DNA from 2 places in the Photobacterium sp. 2_MG-2023 genome. Region 2 is predicted to be linked to the other one. Evidence: predicted binding sites of a transcription regulator. Region 2 holds the regulator's gene; the other holds the start of a gene.
The links. Region 2 encodes MetJ, which represses methionine synthesis genes. Its sites were predicted from a motif close to TTAGACNTNTANANGTCTAA; they were not measured.
Positions count from the first base shown of each region.

Region 1: the regulator MetJ is predicted to act here: its motif matches at 4,014-4,033, upstream of metN (methionine ABC transporter ATP-binding protein MetN).

Region 1 covers NZ_JAUOQQ010000020.1:2,865-13,435, forward strand. The annotation lists gene Q4491_RS15390 (extracellular solute-binding protein) at 1-958, opposite strand, end outside; gene Q4491_RS15395 (ABC transporter permease) at 992-2,035, opposite strand; gene Q4491_RS15400 (ABC transporter permease subunit) at 2,037-3,062, opposite strand; gene gmhB (D-glycero-beta-D-manno-heptose 1,7-bisphosphate 7-phosphatase) at 3,333-3,890, opposite strand; gene metN (methionine ABC transporter ATP-binding protein MetN) at 4,232-5,266, shown strand; gene Q4491_RS15415 (methionine ABC transporter permease) at 5,256-5,942, shown strand; gene Q4491_RS15420 (MetQ/NlpA family lipoprotein) at 6,066-6,890, shown strand; gene ykgO (type B 50S ribosomal protein L36) at 6,996-7,139, opposite strand; gene Q4491_RS15430 (type B 50S ribosomal protein L31) at 7,136-7,399, opposite strand; gene tsaA (tRNA (N6-threonylcarbamoyladenosine(37)-N6)-methyltransferase TrmO) at 7,543-8,265, shown strand; gene Q4491_RS15440 (proline--tRNA ligase) at 8,393-10,108, shown strand; gene Q4491_RS15445 (patatin-like phospholipase family protein) at 10,274-10,571, shown strand, end outside.
Region 2 covers NZ_JAUOQQ010000004.1:150,444-161,014, forward strand. The annotation lists gene Q4491_RS05350 (SPOR domain-containing protein) at 1-32, opposite strand, end outside; gene cytR (DNA-binding transcriptional regulator CytR) at 194-1,207, opposite strand; gene priA (primosomal protein N') at 1,385-3,583, opposite strand; gene rpmE (50S ribosomal protein L31) at 3,813-4,025, shown strand; gene Q4491_RS05370 (malic enzyme-like NAD(P)-binding protein) at 4,286-5,533, shown strand; gene metJ (met regulon transcriptional regulator MetJ) at 5,611-5,928, opposite strand; gene Q4491_RS05380 (O-succinylhomoserine (thiol)-lyase) at 6,117-7,286, shown strand; gene Q4491_RS05385 (bifunctional aspartate kinase/homoserine dehydrogenase II) at 7,283-9,688, shown strand; gene metF (methylenetetrahydrofolate reductase) at 9,970-10,571, shown strand, end outside.

The sequences.
Region 1 (10,571 bases), on a different contig from region 2:
CGCCCATGGGGACTTGATTATATCCCCAAAACTTATGGATATAGCCATGCTCAAAATTGGGGGTGTCCGACTTCTCGCGCCACAGCTCCGGGGTGTCCAGCCAGAAAGAGTCCAGATTGCCTTTTTCAAAGTGCTGACGGGCAATGTCTTTGTCGCGTATCACTTTAACGCGAATTTTCTCGACATTATAACGATACAGATAATAAGGATTTGAGTATCCCCACCAGTCTTTGCCAACATGTTTGAAAGTGATCGACTTGCCTTTTTTGATATCGTCAATGTAATACGGGCCGGCGGACGGCTCGGCTTTAAAGTTGTAGTAGCGAACAAAGTTATCTTCTACCCCATCACTGTTTTTATCGACTTTCGGTTTATAGAAATGAGCGGGACGGGGCTGCAGATTGGTGTACAGCATCAACTCTTCTTTATTGCGTTTTTCTGCTGATACCACAGCAAAGGTGTGAGCATCATATTTAACGACATCGGCAATCTGCTGGGTATAAAAGGTGTTATACCAGGGGGCAACTATGTCTTTGGAGCGCATAAACGTCAGTACATAGATGAAATCATCCGCCGTAATAGGCTTTCCATCAGACCATCTGGCGTTGGGGTTAATACGATAATAAACGGTTTTATCGTCATTGCCATAAGCCCATTCACTGGCGATATCCGGGATCCAGGCCTTGGTATCAGGATGACGGGTTACTGCAGCGGGTCGGCTGTCAAGCAGCCAGGTACGGAAGCGGCCGTTGGAATCCGGTCCGACGATACGAAATGTCTGCGGAAAACTCTCAATATAAGTATTAAAAGTGCCGCCGAATTTGGCATGCGGAGAAGCAAAACGCGGCTCATGCAGATTAGACTCCCATTTCAGCCCGGCCGGAAGCTCGGCTGCCCCTGCCGGTGCACCGCTCAATGTGATGGTCCAAAAGGCGAAAATGTTCAGTATCTTTCTCATCGTACATCCTTGTTATCTGGCTACACGTCTTTATTAACTATAACGGGTAAATTTTTTCGGATCGAAAGCCGCACGCACGCTCTCACCAATAAAGGTCACCATTACCAGGACCAGCACGATGGCCGTCACCACGGTAATCACTATCCAGGGCGCACCCAAATTCGATTTCCCTTGCTGCAGTAAATCTCCCCAACTGGGTGTCGGCGGCATTAAGCCCAGACCAAGATAATCCAGTGCCGTTAACGCTGTAATATTGGCTGCTATGGTAAACGGAGCCAATGTCACTATCATCACCATAACATTGGGCAAAATGTGCGCGTAAAGAATCCGCCAGTTTGAGGCGCCCAGTGCCTTCGCGGCCATGACGTAATCCCGGGCCACTTCTTTGTAGGTCATAGTGCGCATGTACCAGGTCATCCCCATCCAGCCGAACAGCACATTGATGGCGACAAAAAGCGTAAACGAAGGCTGAGTGATAGAGACAAGTATCATGATGACATAGAGAAAAGGCACCATTGACCAGATTTCAATAAAACGCTGCACCAGCAAGTCAAACTTTCCGCCCCAAAAACCCATCGCACAGCCGACAGCTGTACCTATGGCATAGGAAATAGCCATGGTCAGTAAGGCAAAACCCATAGTGATACGAAAACCGTAAACCAGCCGGGCTAGAATATCCCGCCCTATGGTATCGGTGCCAAGGTAATGCCGGGACTGGGCGTCAGGCGCGGTGGGAGGATAATCCCCGCTAAAATCCTGTTCATAGGGGTTCCAGGGCACGAGCGGCATCAGCACAAAATTATCCGTATCGCTTTGCGAAAAAGCCTGCTGCAATTCCCGGTACTGTGCCTCGCTTTGGTACTCCTGCCCGAACTGAGTGCCAGGCAGCACATCGCTGACGACCGGAAAATAGTACTCCCCCTGATATTTGACGATCAGCGCTTTGCTGTTAATCAAAAACTCGGCAAAGAAGGATAACACCAGCAGTGTGGATAATATTATCAGTGACCAGTAACCTCGCTTTATCGTTTTAAAACGCTGGATTTTCTTTTTTGTCAGTGGGCTAAGTGTCAGCATCTCAGGCTCCGAATCTCACTCGGGGATCAATCATGGCAACACAAGCATCGGAAATGATATTGCCCAGCATTAATAACGCAGCATTTATCGCAACGATTCCCATCACCACAGGATAGTCCCGCTCAATGATAGATTCGTACCCCAGCAGACCGATCCCATCAATATTGAATATCACCTCAATCAAGAAAGACCCTGTCATAAAGAACAGCAAGGAGTTGCCAAAGTGGCTGGCGATAGGAATAAGACTATTGCGGAGCGCATGGCGGCGAACCGCGGTCGAAAAGGGTAACCCTTTGGCGATAGCTGTACGGATATAATCCGCTGACAATGTTTCCATCATGTTGTTTTTCATCGTCATTGTCAGAGTGGCAAAATCACCAATCAGATAACAAATCAGCGGCAGACAGGCATGCCAGAGGATATCTTTAACCTGCTGCCAGAGTGATTCATAGTCATCGAAATCGTCACTGACAAAGCCGCCCATTGGAAACCATTCCAGCTGATAGCTGAAAAGCGTAATAAGCATCACCCCTACCACATACCCCGGCAAGGCATAACCGACAAAAATCAGAATTGAAGATCCGGAGTCAAAGCCGCTGCCGTGTTTTAAGGCTTTGTAGTAACCCAGAGGAATAGAGATAAAGTAACTGAGAAAAAAGGTCACACCGCCGTAGAACATGGACACCGGCAGCCTGTCCATAATCATGTCCCAGACAGGTTCGTAGTAACGGGTCGACAATCCGAAGTCCAGATGCAGCATTTTCATCAGCCACTCGGAATAAGCTTCAAAGACCGGCTTGTCTAATCCGTAAAACGCATTGAGTTCGGCCAGTTGATCTTCTGACAGTGCATTGCTTTCCCCTGCCATAGAAGGAGACATAGACATACTTTGCTGCGCCTGAATACTGGCCAGCATACGCTCGACCGGTCCGCCCGGCACAAAACGGGTGAGGGCAAAAATAAGAATCGTAATGCCGATAAAAGTGGGGATTACCAGCACCAAACGGCGCAAAAAGTATGAAAGCATGAAGGTAAATGACTCCTGTCATTGTCCGCCTGTTCCTTGGTCTAGTCAGTATAGCAGTTGGTTGAATGTTTAATGATGATCCAAACAGCAGCCTGCTCACTATTTGACAATAAAAACATGAGTTTATATTTCCCCCTGTATCAAAGGGAAAATACTGTCCTGATATTCTGACCCACCTGGCAGGCCATCAGAGTGGTCACTATACAGATATAAAAAAACAGACACGTTTTGAGCGTGTCTGTTTTTGTGAACCTTAAAGATGCCGGACAGTTAGTTGCTGGCCGCTAACCAGGCCGGGACATCCGCGACACTGTCGAGCACAACCGAAGCCAGTGCCTCCCCTTCTTGAGTGACTGGCTTACCGGTACGCACCAGAATTCTGGTGCCCACGTCAGCCGCTTGCGCCGCTGTCATATCATCGGTTTTATCGCCAATCATCACTGAACGGGCCATATCAATGTTCAGAAAATCGCGGGCTGAAATAAACATGCCTGGCTTGGGCTTGCGGCAATCACAATCTTGCAGATAATCGCCCTTTCCTTCTGTCGGGTGATGCGGGCAGTAATAGATGCCGTCAAATTCAACACCGTTATCGACAAAATTCCAGTCCATCCACTCTGTCAGGGTCAGGAATTCATCTTCGGTATACATGCCTCTGGCAATACCGGCCTGATTGGTCACCAGCACCAGAAGGTAACCCTGCTCTTTCAGTTTCTTGCAGGCGTCAAACACCCCTTCGATATATTCAAAATCGTCAACAGTATGGACATAGCCGTGATCAACGTTAATGACGCCGTCACGATCAATAAACACAGCAGGCTTAGCCAAGCGATCACCTAAAGATAGAAATCAAATTCGCTAAATTATGGCATGGCTGACACACGGAATCATCTCTTTATCCTCAGGCAGACTGGCTGACACTTTTCCGGCTGAATCGCAGTGTTTTTTGATTTAGCCGTCTAGACGTAAAAATATCTATTGACTTAGCCATCTAGACACCCTAGCATCCACAACAGATGACACGGAAAAATTCCGGTAACACAAGAAGATGACAAGGTCTATCGCTTAAACTACACACAAAAACACTAATGCAGGCGAAATGACGACCATAAAGCTATGCTGGTTTACAACACAGCAAGCAAGTTAAAAAAGCAGTAGCAGGACACAGCATGATAGAGATCAACAGGGTCAATAAAACCTTCAAAGTCGGGGATAAAGACATCCACGCCTTACGCGATATCAACCTCAGCATTGAGCAAGGCACAATTTTTGGTGTCATCGGTGCGTCCGGTGCGGGAAAAAGTACCCTGATACGTTGCGTTAACTTGCTTGAGAAGCCAACCTCAGGACACATCATTGTTGATGGTATCGATCTCACTCAGCTCTCTAATCAGGAATTAACACTGGCTCGCCGTAAAATCGGCATGATTTTCCAGCACTTCAATCTGTTATCGTCCCGCACCGTTTTCGACAATGTCGCGCTGCCGCTGGAACTGGCTGGCACGGATAAAGCGGAAGTCAAACGCAAAGTAACCGAATTGCTCAATCTGGTTGGTTTAGCTGACAAACATCAGTCCTACCCGTCAAACCTCAGCGGCGGACAAAAACAACGGGTGGCTATTGCCCGTGCCCTGGCCTCTGATCCTAAAGTTTTGTTGTGTGACGAAGCCACCAGCGCACTGGATCCGGCCACCACCCAGTCCATTCTTGAGTTACTGAAAGAAATCAATAATAAGCTGAACCTGACAATTTTGCTGATCACCCATGAAATGAACGTGGTGAAAAGCATCTGTTCAGAAGTGGCCATCATAGGCAACGGCGAGCTGGTCGAGAAAGGTCCGGTGGGTGATATCTTTGCCCATCCGAAAACAGAACTGGCACGTGAATTTATCCGTTCTACCTTAGATCTGTCGATACCGGAAGATTATAAAGCGCGCCTGGAAACAGAGCGTACAGAGACTAACTACCCTCTGATACGGCTGGAATTCACCGGCGCTTCCGTGGATGCGCCACTGCTCAGTCAGGCATCGCGGCAGTTCGGTATTGATGCCAACATTCTGAGTGCCGACATGGACTATGCCGGCGGTGTGAAGTTCGGCCTGATGCTGGCGGAATTTTTTGGCTCTGAAGAAGCGACACAACAAACCATCGCTTTCCTTCGCGAACACAAAGTAAATGTAGAGGTGCTGGGTTATGTTGCTTGATTCTATCGCCACCTGGTGGCAAACCAACGAACGCCTGATTGGTCTGCTGACGGACGCTTTAGGCGAAACACTGATGATGGTCTTCGCTTCCGGCCTGATTGGTTTCGCCATCGGCATTCCTGTGGGTGTCGCTCTGCACCTGACCAAGCCCAACGGCCTGCTGGCCAACCCGGGCTTTAATAAAGTGCTGGGTGGTGTGGTTAATATCGGCCGCTCCATCCCGTTCATTATTCTGCTGGTGGCCATTATTCCATTCACCCGCTTTGTGGTGGGCAGTTCCATCGGTACTGCGGCGGCCATTGTGCCACTGACAGTCGGCGCAATTCCCTTTATCGCCCGTCTGGTGGAAGGTGCACTGCTCGAAGTACCCAGCGGTCTGGTTGAAGCCGCGCAAGCTATGGGTGCCACGCCAGTGCAAATCATTCGCAAGGTACTGCTGCCGGAAGCGCTGCCGGGCATTATTAATGCCGTCACCATTACTCTGGTCACTCTGGTCAGCTACTCGGCCATGGCAGGTACAGTCGGCGGCGGCGGTTTAGGTGATGTCGGTATCCGCTATGGTTATCAGCGCTTTGACGGCACAGTCATGATGATCACTGTGATCATGCTGGTCGTGTTAGTACAGCTGATCCAGTCCGCCGGGGATCATCTGGTCCGCCGCGTCGACCACAGATAAGTTTGACGGGAACACAACAGAAAACTCACATCCGCCGGACATGGCTTGCCGGCGAAACCGATAAGTTACAGAAATACAACGACAACAAAGTACAGGGATTCCCTGAACAATAGGAGAAGTACAATGGCTCTGAATATTAAACATTTCTTTGCAGTCGCGGGTCTGGCGTCAGCTCTGGCACTGACTGGCTGTGGCGAAAAACAGGAATCTACCGCTGCTGCTGACAACAGCAAAATCAAAGTGGGTGTGATGGCCGGTGCAGAAGCGCAGGTAGCTGAAGTGGCCGCCAAAGAAGCCAAAGACAAGTATGGTCTGGACGTTGAGCTGATCACTTTCACCGACTATGTGTCACCTAACGCGGCGCTGGAAGAAGGCTCGATCGACGTTAACGCCTTCCAGCATAAGCCTTATCTGGATCAGCAAATTAAAGACCGTGGCTACAAGTTCGCGATTGCCGGTAACACCTTTGTCTACCCGATTGCAGCCTACTCAAGCAAAATCGCTTCTATCGATGAGCTGCAAGACGGTGATCAGATCGCAGTGCCAAACGATCCAACCAACCTGGGCCGCTCGCTGCTGTTGCTGCAGCAACAAGGTCTGATCAAACTTAAAGACGGCGCAGGCCTGACAGCCACTGTGCTGGATATCGTTGAAAATCCAAAGAACCTGGACATCGTTGAACTGGAAGCACCGCAACTGCCGCGCTCTCTGGATGACGTCAAACTGGCCATTATCAACAACACCTACGCCAGCACTATCGACTTGTCTCCGGATCATGACGGTATCTTTGTGGAAGACAAAGAATCACCTTATGTGAACCTGATTGTTGCCCGTGAAGATAACGTGAATGCCGAAAACGTGCAGACCTTTATCAAGGCATATCAGTCTGATGCGGTGAACGATGCAGCGATGGAGATCTTCAAAGGCGGCATTGTCAAAGGCTGGTAAGCCATCGCCTCACAACACCTTGCCGATAAAAGTTCAAAAGCCCCTGCAAAGGGGCTTTTGTTGTTCTGGATGGGGAACAATGATCTGATCAGACAGCTCGGTCTTTTACTTCTTCTTTTTCACCGTACCCTGCACGGCTTTAAAGCGTGGATTGGATTTGCAAATTACGTAAATGCGGCCACGTCGCTTGACCACCTGGCAATCTCTATGGCGCAGCTTGGCGCTTTTGAGTGAGCTTAATACCTTCATTGTGCTTCCTTATTTCCAAACGCCGCAAAACGGCGGTTAAAGTTTGCCATCCGGCCTTCTGTCTTAATCACCCGCTGCTTGCCGGTGTAGAAAGGGTGCGATTCAGACGACACGTCCAGCAAGAAGTAGGGGTACTCCTTGCCGTCCTGCCATGTGATGGTTTTATCTGTCTTCAGTGTCGAGCCGACAACGAAATATTTATCTACGCTAGTGTCGTGAAACACCACTTTACGGTACTCGGGATGGATACCTGGTTTCATCATGCCTCCTCGCATTAAATGTTATAGTATAACATAACACTTAATGCGCTTTTCCCACAACAAGATTTTCAGCAACACCACATTGAGATGTGCTAAGGTCTGGCAGATATGATCTGCAGCGACATGCATGAATGACAGAGAAAATGACTTTTCAGATTGAGCCAATTGGTGTCATCCACTCCCCTTACAAAGAGAAATTCGCCGTTCCCCGTCAGCCCGGCCTGGTACCCAGTGCCAGAGCAACCCTGGTGCTTTGCGGCGATGCGAACACGCCGGAATCGATCAGAGGCATAGAACAGTTCAGCCATTTGTGGCTGCTGTTTTTATTTGATCAGAACCTGGCGGCGGGCTGGCGCCCTACCGTGAGACCGCCCAGACTAGGCGGTAATGACCGCATCGGCGTCTTTGCCAGCCGGGCCACTTTTCGCCCTAACGGTATAGGGATGTCAGCGATCAAGCTGAACGGCGTGCGGCATGAAAAAGGTCAGGTGCTGTTGGATTTGGCCGGTGTGGATTTGGTTGACGGTACGCCTGTCATTGACATAAAACCCTATATTCCCTATTCCGACAGTGTGCCGGATGCCAGTGGCGGCTTTGCGGCAGAGATACCTGAACTGCTTCCCGTCGAGTTTACCCCTGCTGCACTGGCCCAGCTTGATGGCGAAGACGCAGCCTATCAACAAGCGGTGATTGAAGAAGTACTGGCGCAGGATCCCCGCCCGGCCTATAAGAAAGCGAAAACGGATGACAAGCGCTATGGCGTACTATTGTTTGACTACAACGTACTGTTTCGGTTTGAAGGCCATAAAGTCCTGGTCGAACAAATAGTCGCCTCCGGGCAAGCTGACCTTACAGACTATACTTAACCTGTTTTCCGGTGACTGAAGTCACCGGACAGCCAATAAGCCTCGGGTTCCCTTTGGCGAAAGGCAGATACGCTGCTAATATACTGCTCTCAATATTAATCCTCATAATTACCAACGGATACCATCAATGCGTACCAGTAAATATCTTCTTTCTACCCTGAAGGAGACTCCAAACGACGCAGAAGTCATCAGCCACCAGCTGATGCTACGTGCAGGTATGATCCGTAAGCTGGCCTCAGGTTTGTACACCTGGCTGCCTACAGGTCTGCGTGTCCTGCGTAAGGTCGAAACCATTGTTCGCGAAGAAATGAACAATGCCGGTGCAGTCGAAACACTGATGCCTGTGGTTCAGCCGTCTGAACTGTGGCAGGAAACAGGCCGCTGGGACAAATTCGGTCCTGAGCTGCTGCGAATTGCTGACCGCCATGACCGACCGTTTGTACTGGGACCGACGCACGAAGAAGTGATCACTGACATCGTGCGGAATGAGGTGAAATCCTACAAGCAGTTGCCACTGAATCTGTACCAGATCCAGACCAAGTTCCGTGATGAAGTTCGTCCCCGTTTCGGTGTGATGCGCTCACGTGAATTCATCATGAAGGATGCCTACTCCTTCCACCTGGATAAAGACAGCCTGCAAGACACCTATAACGACATGTACCGTGCTTACAGCAACGTCTTCAGTCGCATGGGTCTGGATTTCCGTGCCGTGCTGGCAGATACCGGTTCTATCGGTGGCAGCGGCTCGCACGAGTTCCACGTTCTGGCCGAAAGTGGCGAAGATCTGATTGCCTTCTCTACCGAGTCGGAATACGCCGCCAACATCGAAAAAGCCGAAGCGCTGGCGCCTGCCTTCGAGCGCGCAGAGCCAGCAGAGGAGATGAAGCTGGTTGATACACCAAATGCTAAAACCATCGCTGAGCTGGTTGAGCAATTTGGCCTGCCGGTTGAAAAAACCGTTAAAACACTGTTCGTGAAAGCGTCTGAAGAGTCAGACGCAGAGTTAATCGCTCTGATCGTGCGTGGCGATCACGAACTCAACGAAGTGAAAGCAGAAAACCTGGATTGTGTTGCCAAACCACTGGAGTTTGCGACAGAAGAAGAAATCCGCGCCGTTGTGAATGCCGGCCCGGGCTCACTGGGACCTGTCAATCTGCCTGCCACTTTCATTGTTGATCGCAGCGTTGCCGTGATGAGCGACTTCGGTGCCGGTGCCAACATTGACGGCAAACACTACTTTGGCATCAACTGGGGCCGTGACGTAGAGCTGGGTCGTGTCGAAGATATTCGCAATGTGATTGAAGGTGACCCAAGCCCATGCGGTAAAGGGACTATCTTGCTCAAACGCGGTATCGAAGTGGGCCATATTTTCCAACTGGGAACTAACTACTCTTCATCCATGAACGCCACTGTACTGGATGCCAACGGCAAGCAGGCCGTAATGGAAATGGGTTGTTACGGCATTGGCTGTACCCGAGTGGTCGCAGCGGCTATCGAACAGAATAACGATGATAACGGTATTATCTGGCCGGATGCCATTGCGCCGTTCCAGGTGGCCATTGTGCCGATGAACATGCACAAATCAGAAGAAGTTCAGCAGGCTGCTGAAGCACTGTATACGGATCTGACGGCTGCCGGTATCGAGGTACTGTTTGATGATCGTAAAGAACGTCCTGGCGTCATGTTTGCCGATATGGAACTGATCGGTGTGCCACATACTGTGGTGATCGGCGATCGCAGCCTGAAAAACGGTGAAGTGGAATACAAAGACCGCCGCACAGGTACGAAAGAGCCTGTGGCCGCCGGCAGCATTTCAAACTTCATTAAGCAAAAGCTGGCTTAAGCCTTTGCTGACCCGTAATATTAAAAAAAGCCTCCGGACGGAGGCTTTTTTGTGTCTGTGCCACATATACTCAGTTTAAATTACAAATAAACTGAGTATTATCACTAGACTAGACGCCACCAGTGTCTGTCGCATCTGTTTAGTATCTTGAGTGGAACGTTTTGCATGGGCAAGGAAAAGCCAAAAATCAGTCTCTTGCTTTCAGGGGGTGGCGCCAGAGCGGCCTACCAGGTTGGCGTACTGAAAGCGATTTCTGAGTGGTATCCCCGTAACCATCACAGCCCTTTTGTCATCTACAGTGGTACCTCTGCCGGCGCCATTAACGCTACTGCGATTGCCTGTTATGCATCCTGTTTTCGATTAGGAGTAAAAAAGCTGGAATGGATCTGGGCACGCCTGCACAGCAGACGGGTGTTCCGTTCTAGTGGTTGGGGCATCACCCAGCATTTATCACATCAACTGC
Region 2 (10,571 bases):
CGGCCTCGCTTGACGTAATCTTTGGTTGCCACAATGTCTTGATGATTGTTGGACTAATGGTCTGACATGGTACAAAGAAGTGTCCACACTGGCTAGTGTCGGGAAGCCTGTACCTGCCACAGAGGCAGAGCTTCCCGATCATTCTGTGACCTTTTGCTCAAAGTGGTGATTTTTTCAGCTCAGGTCGAGGTGGCTATTGCGGCTTGGTTGGCGGTGGCGCGGCACTTTCCCGGATGACCAGCTTGGCATCCAGCAGGCGCGAACCGGCAGCTATGTCCTTACCTTGCAGTATGTCCAGCAGCATCAGCATCGACTGACGGCCAATTTCATAGCGTGGCTGCGACACTGTGGTCAGCGGCGGATCGCAGTATTCGGCGAACTGGATATCATCAAACCCTACGATAGACAGGTCCTGAGGGACATTGATCCCTAATCGCTTGGCTTGCTGCATGGCGCCGATGGCCATGACATCGTTGTGGCACAGCAGGGCGGTCGGTGGCTCCGGCAGCGATAACAGGGTGGTCACAGCGCGGGCACCGCCGGCAAAGGTGAAATCACTTTTTACCGTGTAAGCCGGATTCAGTTCTGTGCCGGCACGGCGCAGGGCCTGCTGATAACCCTGAGAGCGGAACTGGCAGAGCATGGCACTGTCGGGACCTGTGATTTGGGCAATGTGTTTGTGGCCCATCTGGGTCAGGTAGTTCACGGCTTCAAATGCTGCGGTCAGGTTATCAATGTGGACGGTCGGCAGCTCCAGCTCAGGGGCAAACTCACAGGCCATCACCATAGGAGGCAGGTTTTTCTGTTCCGGTTTGCTGATATCAAAGGGTAAATCCGTGCCCAGCAGTAACATGCCGTCTGCCTGCTTGGTGAACACCAGATTCACGAATGAGTTCTCCCGGCTTTTCTGCTGGCCGCTGTCGCCCAGCAGTACCAGGTAGCCATATTCCATCGCTGCTTCTTCAATCCCCCGGATAATTTCCGTGAAATAGGGATCGCAGATGTCGGGGACGATAGCGACAATGGTTTTGGATTCATTGCGCCTAAGGTTACGAGCCAGGGAATTCGGGGAATAGCCAGCATCCATGACAGCCTGTTCGACTTTTTTACGGGTCGAGGCTGACACTTTTTCCGGGTTCATCAGAGCGCGCGACACAGTCGCGGTAGAGACTCCGGCTAGCTGGGCAACATCCTTCATTGTCGCCATAAATAGTTCCTCTCTAAGACATTTCTCTCAATAATGCTGGAGGATCGCAGCCAAATCGGTGCAGAAACCTGGTCCAACAAGCCTGTTATTGTAGGCGCTTTATGCGGGTTTAAACATGTGCCAAATAGCATAAATTACATTGGGCTTGTGATCCAAATCGCATTAATTATCTTATCTTCAGCTTAAATCCTGAGGTTCGACGTCTAGCGACCAGCGCACTTTCCGCGCCAATGGCAGCAAGTTAATGGCAGGACGGGCCACAGACAGCAGAGTTTGCAGGGTTTTCCTGTCGGGCGCCTGCAGCAGTAACTGCCACCGGTAGCGACCGGCGCGGCGGGAGAGAGGCGCCGGATTGGGGCCCAGCACCAGAGTGTGAGCCTCAAACAGCGGGCTGGCCTCCAGAATGCCGCGCATCTGATGCAGAAACTGCTCGGCCAGCTCACTTTGCGCTGCTTCGGCTCTGAACAGTGCCAGATAAGTAAAAGGCGGCAACATGGCCTGACGGCGTTCTGTCAGCGCCTGAACAGCAAAGTGGTCGTACCCTTTGTAGAGCAGGGCCTGAAGCAGGCTGTGTTCCGGATGGTGGGTTTGCAGCAGCACTTCACCCGGTTTACTGGCGCGGCCAGCACGGCCTGCGACCTGGATGAACAGCTGTGCCAGCCGCTCCGCAGCCCGAAAGTCATTACTGAACAGGGCGCTGTCGACATCGACCAGCGCTACCAGGGTCACATCCGGAAAGTGGTGACCTTTGGCCAGCATCTGGGTGCCGATCAGGATCTGGTACTCCTTGTTTCTGACCGCCTCAAGGTAATTGTCCAGGCTGCCTTTGCGGCGGGTACTGTCGCGATCAATGCGCACGGTACGGAACTCAGGAAACAAGCTGGCGAGCTGGTGTTCAAGCTGCTCGGTGCCGACCCCGACGGTTTGGAGCTGAGTCGAGCCGCACTGCTGACACTGGGGCATGACAGGACGCTGGGTCTGGCAATGGTGGCAGCGAAGCTCGCCGGAGTGCTGATGGTAAGTGTAATACGCATCGCATCGCTTACACTCCGCCAGCCAGCCACATTCGTGGCACATCAGCGCCGGCGCGAACCCGCGGCGGTTGAGAAACAGCATCACCTGATTGCCAGCGCTCAGATGCTGGCGCATACGGGCAATCAGCGGTGCGGACAGTCCTGCCTCCAGATGGAGTCCTTTCATGTCCAGTACCCCGTGACGGGCGGCCTGAGCGTTACCGGCGCGGCGGGTCAGATGCAGGTGGTGGTATTTGCCGGTTCTGGCATTGTGCAGGGTTTCCAGTGCCGGCGTGGCTGAACCGAGCACAACCGGAATGTTTTCTTTGCTGGCCCGCAGCACGGCCATGTCTCTGGCGTGATAGCGCAGGCTGTCCTGTTGCTTATAGGACGAGTCATGCTCTTCATCGACAATAATGATGCCGAGATCCGCGAACGGGGTGAACAGGGCAGAGCGGGTACCAATAATGATGCCGGCCTGATTGTCGCGCCCGGCCAGCCAGGCGCTGAGGCGCTCGGTATCATTCAGGCCGGAGTGAATGGTGAACAGCGGCACATTAAAGCGACGCTGAAAACGGTTGATGGTCTGCGGCGTCAGACCAATTTCCGGCACCAGCACCAGGGCCTGTTTACCGGCGGCCAGCACCGGCTCAATCAGGTTGAGATAGACTTCGGTCTTGCCTGAACCCGTCACACCTTCCAGTAAATAACAGGCATAACCCGGATTGGCATTGATACTGGCAATCGCCAGTGCCTGCTCTTCGTTGAGGCGGGGTTTCTCTTCGGTGACGGCGAAATCCGTTGGCCAGTGGCCGCTGGATGCTGTGGTGTGAAAACTGTCGACCCAGCCTTTTTCTGCCAGCGTTTTCAGGGTGGCGCTGTTAACCTCCTGGTCGAGTAAGGCATCGTGACTCAGCGCGCCATGGCGCAGCAGCGTCAGCACTTTAGCCTGCCGCGGTGCCCGTTTGAGCGCTGCCAGAGGTTGTTCCTGGCCTTTTTCTGTCAATTGCCAGTAACGAATCTCGGCATTGGCCGGTCTGCCTTTACGTAAGGCCGAAGGCAGGGCATTGGCCAGCGTATCGCCCAAAGGGTACTGGTAGTAGCGGCTGGTCCACTCCAGCAACTGAAACAATGGCGGTTGCCACAGCGGTTCGCTATCGAGAACGGCTTTGAGGGGCTTGAGCTGGTCGCGGGGAAAATCGGACTGCTCCGTCAGGGCAATCACTATCCCGGTGAGCTGCTGACGGCCAAATGGCACCCGTACCCGGCCACCGACCACGGGCCGTTGGCCTGATGGGATCAGGTAGTCGAAGCTTTTGTCCAGCGGAACGGGCAGGGCAACCCTGGCAATGGTGGCAGTCATGGGTATTGGCTGATATCACTTATACTTACAGGTAGATGGCAGTGTACCTTGCACAAGGGGTGAGGCAAAGCAAGACGACACTGCGATTGCAGGTTGATCTGTGTCGGCTGATTGATTATCATACGCCGCCTATTTGTCCAGCGCCTTTGGCCTGGCAGTATTTATTAACCACGTGTGGTGCCCGGCTTTGGATCGGGAGAGCGACACGGCCTTAGCTTAGAGGTTTCCCATGAAACAAGGTATCCACCCAGAATACACAGCTGTAAACGCAAAATGTTCTTGCGGCAACGCTTTTGTCTTTAATTCAACCATGAAAAAAGACATCAGCCTGGATGTGTGTGACAAATGTCACCCATTCTACACTGGTAAGCAGCGTCAAGTGAGCACCGGTGGCCGTATCGACAAATTCAACAAGCGTTTCGGCGCTCTGTCTAGCAAGTAATTGCTTTAAGACACTGTCGAGAAAAGGGACGCATATGCGTCCCTTTTTGCTATTTGCTGTTTCTTCCCGCCTTTAATGACTGATTTATTTGTAGTCATTGACTCCAACCTGTCATCCCCTGCATATCTTCTGGCCTGTCACGGTTATTGTCTTGGTATTACCAGCTTGTGCGAACTAGGATTTTGTGCTGCTATCGAATATGATTGATTGTTCAATACCGAACCGAACAGAACATCCATCCATTCAGGATTCTAATAATTATGTCTGAAGATTTTCGTCAACAAGCACTTCACTATCATGCTTACCCTGTCCCCGGGAAAATTTCGGTTGAACTAAGCAAGCCTGCCAATACAGTAGAAGATCTCGCTCTGGCCTACAGCCCTGGTGTGGCTGAGCCGGTGCGGGAAATCGCCCAGAATGCAGAGAATGTGTATAAGTACACAGGTAAAGGCAACATGGTTGCTGTGATTACCAATGGTACGGCCATTCTTGGTTTGGGTAACCTGGGGCCGTTGGCTTCTAAGCCGGTTATGGAAGGTAAGGCCCTGCTGTTCAAGCGTTTCGCTGGCCTGGATTCGATTGATATCGAAGTGAAACACCGTACCATCGACGAGTTCGTTGATACTGTGGCCAATATCGCCGATACCTTTGGTGGTATTAACCTGGAAGATATCAAAGCCCCTGATTGTTTTGAGATTGAAAAACGCCTGATCGAACGTTGCCAGGTGCCTGTGTTCCATGATGACCAGCACGGTACGGCAATTGTAACGGCAGCCGGTATGCTGAACGCACTGGAACTGCAGGGCAAAGATATCAAAGAAGCAGTGATCATCTGCCTGGGTGCCGGCGCAGCGGCCGTCGCCTGTATGGAACTGTTGATCAAATGCGGCGCGCAGCGTGAAAAAATCTACATGCTGGATCGCAAAGGTGTGATTCACACCCGTCGTGATGACATCAACGAGTATAAGCAACTGTTTGCCAACAACACAGATAAGCGCACCCTGGAAGATGTTATCGAAGGCGCGGATATCTTTGTCGGTGTCTCAGGCCCGGATCTGCTGGCCCCTGAGTCGCTGAAACTGATGGCTGACAAGCCGATCGTGTTTGCCTGCTCAAACCCGGATCCGGAAATTAAACCTGAGCTGGCCCATGCGGTTCGTAATGATCTGATCATGGGAACCGGCCGTTCGGATTATCCGAACCAGGTAAATAACGTCATTTGTTTCCCGTTTATCTTCCGTGGTGCGTTGGATGTGCGTGCCAGCGAGATTAACGATGAAATGAAACTGGCTGCGGTGAACGCTATCCGCGAACTGGCCAAAGAACCGGTGCCGGCAGAAGTTGTTAAAGCAGCAGGTGTGGATAAGCTGGAGTTCGGTCCGGACTATATTATCCCTAAACCTATGGATCCGCGTTTGTTGCCACGGGTTGCCAAAGCGGTTGCGGTCGCGGCTGTGGAATCTGGCGTTGCCCGTATCGAAATGCCTGTGGGTTACATGGAAGTGTAATGACACACAGTGTGTGCTTATGATTGAAAAAACCAGCCATATGGCTGGTTTTTTTTTATCTCAAGGCGTTATGTTGATTATTCGTTGATGTCTTCGTACTCAATACCCAGGCTGTCCATGATGGCCTTAGCTTCTGCCGGTAAATCGTCAGGGCGATCTTTGCGGATATCTTCATCCGTTGGCAGTGGCTGGCCGGTGTAGGCATGCAGGAATGCTTCGCACAGCAGTTCACTGTTGGTGGCGTGGCGAAGGTTATTTACCTGACGGCGGGTGCGTTCATCTGTGAGGATTTTCAACACCTTTAATGGGATAGAGACAGTGATTTTCTTGACCTGCTCATTTTTCTTGCCATGTTCCGCATAAGGGCTGATGTACTCACCGTTCCACTTTGCCATTGTTTACCTTCTCAGCGATATAGGGTTTTGAAATATTGTATGGGGGGAATTTTAGCGGCATTTACTGCCACAAGCAAAGACATATAGACGTCTAGAAGTGTTGACGTCTTTTTTAAATCTCGCTAAGGTTGAAGCATCTTACTCTCGTCGGCCTCTGGCCTGGTCCCGGAAACAAGGAAGCAAATTACATGAGTGACAAGAAAACAGCTACTATCGCTGTTCGCAGCGGCATTGAAACCGATCAGCAATTTCGTGCAGTGGTGCCACCTATTTACTTGACCTCAACCTATGGCTTCCCTGAATTAGGGACTTTACCTCAGTACGATTATTCCCGCTCGGGAAATCCCACCCGTAATTTACTGGCAGACACTCTGGCGGAACTGGAAGGCGGAGCGGGTGGTGTGGTGACCAGCTGTGGTACAGCGGCGATTAACCTGCTGGCAACGGCGCAGCTGGGGCCGGATGATCTGGTTGTGGCCCCCCATGACTGCTACGGCGGTACCTACCGCTTGTTCAATACCCGTGCCGGCAAAGGTGACTTCAAGGTGCTTTTTGTCGATCAGGGCAACCCTAAGGCGCTGGCTGAAGCACTGGCCAGAAAACCTAAACTGGTGTGGGTTGAAACGCCGTCCAACCCCTTGTTGCGGGTGATTGACGTCGAGCAGCTGTGTTTGCAGGCGCATGACGCGGGAGCGCTGGTGGCGGTGGATAACACTTTCCTCTCGCCGGCGCTGCAGCAGCCCATCGCGCTGGGCGCGGACTTCGTGGTGCATTCCACCACTAAATATATCAATGGGCATTCCGATGTGGTTGGCGGGGTGCTGATTGCGAAAGACAGCGAGCACGCCGAGAACTTGTCCTGGTGGGCCAACTGTATCGGCGCCACCGGCGCGCCCTTTGATGCTTACCTGACCCTGCGCGGCGTACGTACTTTGATGGCACGTATGCGTGTCCATGAAGAAAATTCCGCCCGGCTGCTGGCCTATCTGCAAACCCAGCCGCTGGTGGGTAAGATTTATCACCCCAGCCTGGCAGATCACCCAGGTCATGAGATTGCGGCCCGGCAGCAAAAAGGCTTTGGCTCCATGCTGAGTTTTGAGCTGGCCGGCAGCATGCAGCAACTGGAAGTTTTTGTGGCGTCTTTGCACGATTTCTCTCTGGCTGAGTCACTGGGCGGCACGGAGAGCCTGATTGCGCATCCTGCCAGCATGACCCACCGTGCCATGTCGGATGAGGCGCAGCGCGAGGCCGGTATCTTGCCGTCGCTGCTGCGTCTGTCTGTGGGCCTGGAAGATGCCGATGATTTGATTGCCGATCTGGCTCAGGCCTTTACCAAAGCGGCGGAGGTCAGTGAATGACCCTGACACGTCAGTTGCACAAATTTGGCGGCAGCAGTTTAGCGGATGCCAGCTGTTACCGTAATGTCGCCCATATTCTCGAGCAGTATTCCAGCGCCGATGATCTGGTGGTGGTCTCGGCAGCCGGTAAAACAACCAACCGACTGATTCAGTGGCTGTCTTTGCTGAGCAAAGATGGCCGGCTGGCGCATGAAAGCCTGCAGGATTTGCGCACCTTCCAGCAGCACCTCATCGAAGAGCTGTTAGAGGAAACCGTGGCGGATGAGCTGTTAACCTCGCTGCATCTGGAGTTCAGTGAGCTGGGTCAGCTCACTGACAGCGAGATCACCCCGGCCAGACAAGCCTGGGTACTCGGACACGGTGAACTCTGGTCCTCCCGATTACTGGCCGCACTGCTGACACACAAAGGCATGGCGGCACGTGCGCTGGACTCGCGGAGTTTCCTGCGTGCCGAGCGCGCCGCTCAGCCGGAAGTTGACCGTGGCCGTTCACTGCCGTTGCTGCAAAATGAGCTGGCACAGCACAGTGGTCATCGCATGGTGATCACAGGTTTTATGGCCAGCAATCAAGCCGGAGAAACCGTACTGCTGGGGCGCAATGGTTCGGATTATTCCGCCACTGTTATCGGCGCCCTGGCCGGTGTCAGCCGGGTGACCATCTGGAGTGATGTCGCCGGTGTCTACAGTGCGGATCCCCGTCTGGTCAGTGATGCTTGTCTGTTGCCCTTGCTGCGACTTGATGAGGCTGACGAGCTGGCTCGTCTGGCGGCTCCTGTGCTGCACAGCCGCACGCTTCAGCCTGTGGCCCAGAGTGCCATCGACCTGACACTGCGCTGCAGTCTGCTGCCGGAATCTGGCTCGACTCGTGTGGAGCGGGTACTGGCATCTGGCCGTGGCGCCAAAATTATTACCTCTCTGGATGAGGTCTGTCTGCTGGAGCTGTCTGTCTCCCGAGCCCAGACGCTGGAGCAGGTGGAGCGCGAGCTGGCGACTCTGCTGCCGAAAGCGCAGCTGATCCCGCTGGCTCAAGCGGTGGAAACCGACAAAGGACAGATTCTGCTGGCATATACCGCTGAAGTGGCCAACGGGGTACTGGCACTGCTGCAGGACAGCGGTTTACCAGCCGAGATCCGTTTGCGCGACGGTTTTACTATGGTGGCCGCGGTAGGGGCCGGGGTGGTGATAAACCCTGTGCACTGTCATGGCTTCCAGCAGCAGTTGAAAGGCCAGCCGGTCGAATTTATTGCCGAAGCCGAATCCGGGCTGAGTCTGGTGGCGGTGCTGCGGCAGGCCGATACCCAGGCCCTGGTTCAGCTGATTCACCAAAATTTGTTCCAGGCGCAAAAGCGTATCGGTCTGATCTTGTGCGGCAAGGGCAATATCGGCAGCCGTTGGCTGGAGTTGCTGGAAGAAGAAAAGGTGGCACTGGAAAAGCGTCACGGCATGAGCTTTACCCTGATAGGGGTGGCCGATAGCCGGCGCTACTGGCTTAATCTGCAGGGCATTGAGCCAGTTCAGGCTCTGACCCGGTTTGATGATGAAGCCACAGACGGCACGGACTGGCTCCCGGCTCTGGGGCAGCATGACTATGATGAGCTGGTGGTACTGGATGTCACCGCCAGCAAAGCACTGTCTGAGCGTTACCCGGAATTTGCCAGCCACGGCCTGCATCTGATTTCTGCCAACAAAGTCGCAGGCTCAGCAAAAGGCAAAGTCTACCGCGCTGTGGTTGATGCGTTCGAGAAAAGCAGCCGCCACTGGCTGTATAACGCCACTGTGGGCGCCGGATTGCCGGTCAACCATACGGTCAAAGATTTGCGCGACAGCGGGGATACGATTATTGCTGTATCCGGCATTTTCTCGGGTACTCTGTCCTGGCTGTTCCAGCAGTTCGACGGCAGCCTGCCTTTCAGCCAGTTGCTTGAACAGGCCTGGCAGCAGGGGCTGACGGAGCCGGATCCCCGCCACGATCTGGACGGCAGCGACGTGATGCGAAAGCTGGTGATTTTAGCGCGTGAATCCGGACTGGCACTGGAGCCTGAACAGGTCAAAGTTGAGTCATTGGTGCCAGAGGAGCTGGAAGCCCTGAGCCTGGACGCCTTTTTTGAGCAAAGTGATGTGCTTGATGAGCGCTTGCAGGCGCGCCTGAGCAAAGCGCAGCGTGAGGGAAAAGTCCTGCGCTATATCGCGCGGTTGGACAAAAATGGTCACGCCGTGGTGGGCCTGGAAGCGCTGGAGCCTGAGCATGCGCTGGCGAACCTGCTGCCGTGCGACAACATCTTTGCGATTGAAAGCCGCTGGTACCGGGACAATCCGCTTGTTATCCGCGGTCCTGGTGCGGGCAGGGATGTGACGGCAGGGGCGTTATTGTCGGATTTGAACCGACTGGCCCGGCTTTTGTAAGATTTTCCCGTTATGAGATAGATCCAAAGGGTAGCCTTGCGCTGCCCTTTTTGTTTCTTGTTGCTGTTTTTTCCCAGCATTGGTGCTGCCTGGCGGGCAATCGGCATAGTAAAACTCTGGACTTGAATAAACTGGGTTTTGATGTTGAGAAAAATTCATGTTCACGCGGTTGACATTAATTTGGTTACAAGACATTCTGTGGACATATAGACGTCTAAATGGTTGTTTGGCGTCAGAGTTCAGAGGGAAGGCCGCAGGCCAGCAGCAGGAAGGTTTCAATTATGGGTTATTCTTACGCCAGTCACTTGGATGCGTTAAATCAAAACATCGCCGATTTGAACGGCGCAATCAATGTTTCATTTGAATTCTTTCCGCCAAGTTCGCCTGCGATGGAAGAAACCCTCTGGTCATCAATACATCGTCTGAAAACGCTCAAGCCGAAATTTGTGTCTGTGACTTACGGCGCCAACTCAGGCGAGCGTGACCGTACCCACTCGATCATCAAAGACATCAAAGATCAGACCGGCCTGCTGGCCGCACCTCACCTGACCTGTATCGATGCCACGCGTGATGAACTGCGTGCCATCGCCCGTGACTACTGGAAAAGCGGGATACGCAATATCGTGGCGCTGCGGGGCGATTTGCCGCCACAGGGCGGTAAGCCGGATATGTATGCGGTCGATTTAGTCGAGCTGTTGCGTGAAGAAGCGGATTTCGATATTTCTGTGGCGGCTTACCCTGAAGTGCACCCGGAAGCGAAAAGTGCCCAGGCCGACCTGATTAACCTCAAGCGTAAAGTCGATGCCGGTGCCAGCCGTGCAATCACTCAGTTCTTTTTTGATGTTGAAAGCTACCTGCGCTTTCGTGATCGCTGTGTTGCCGC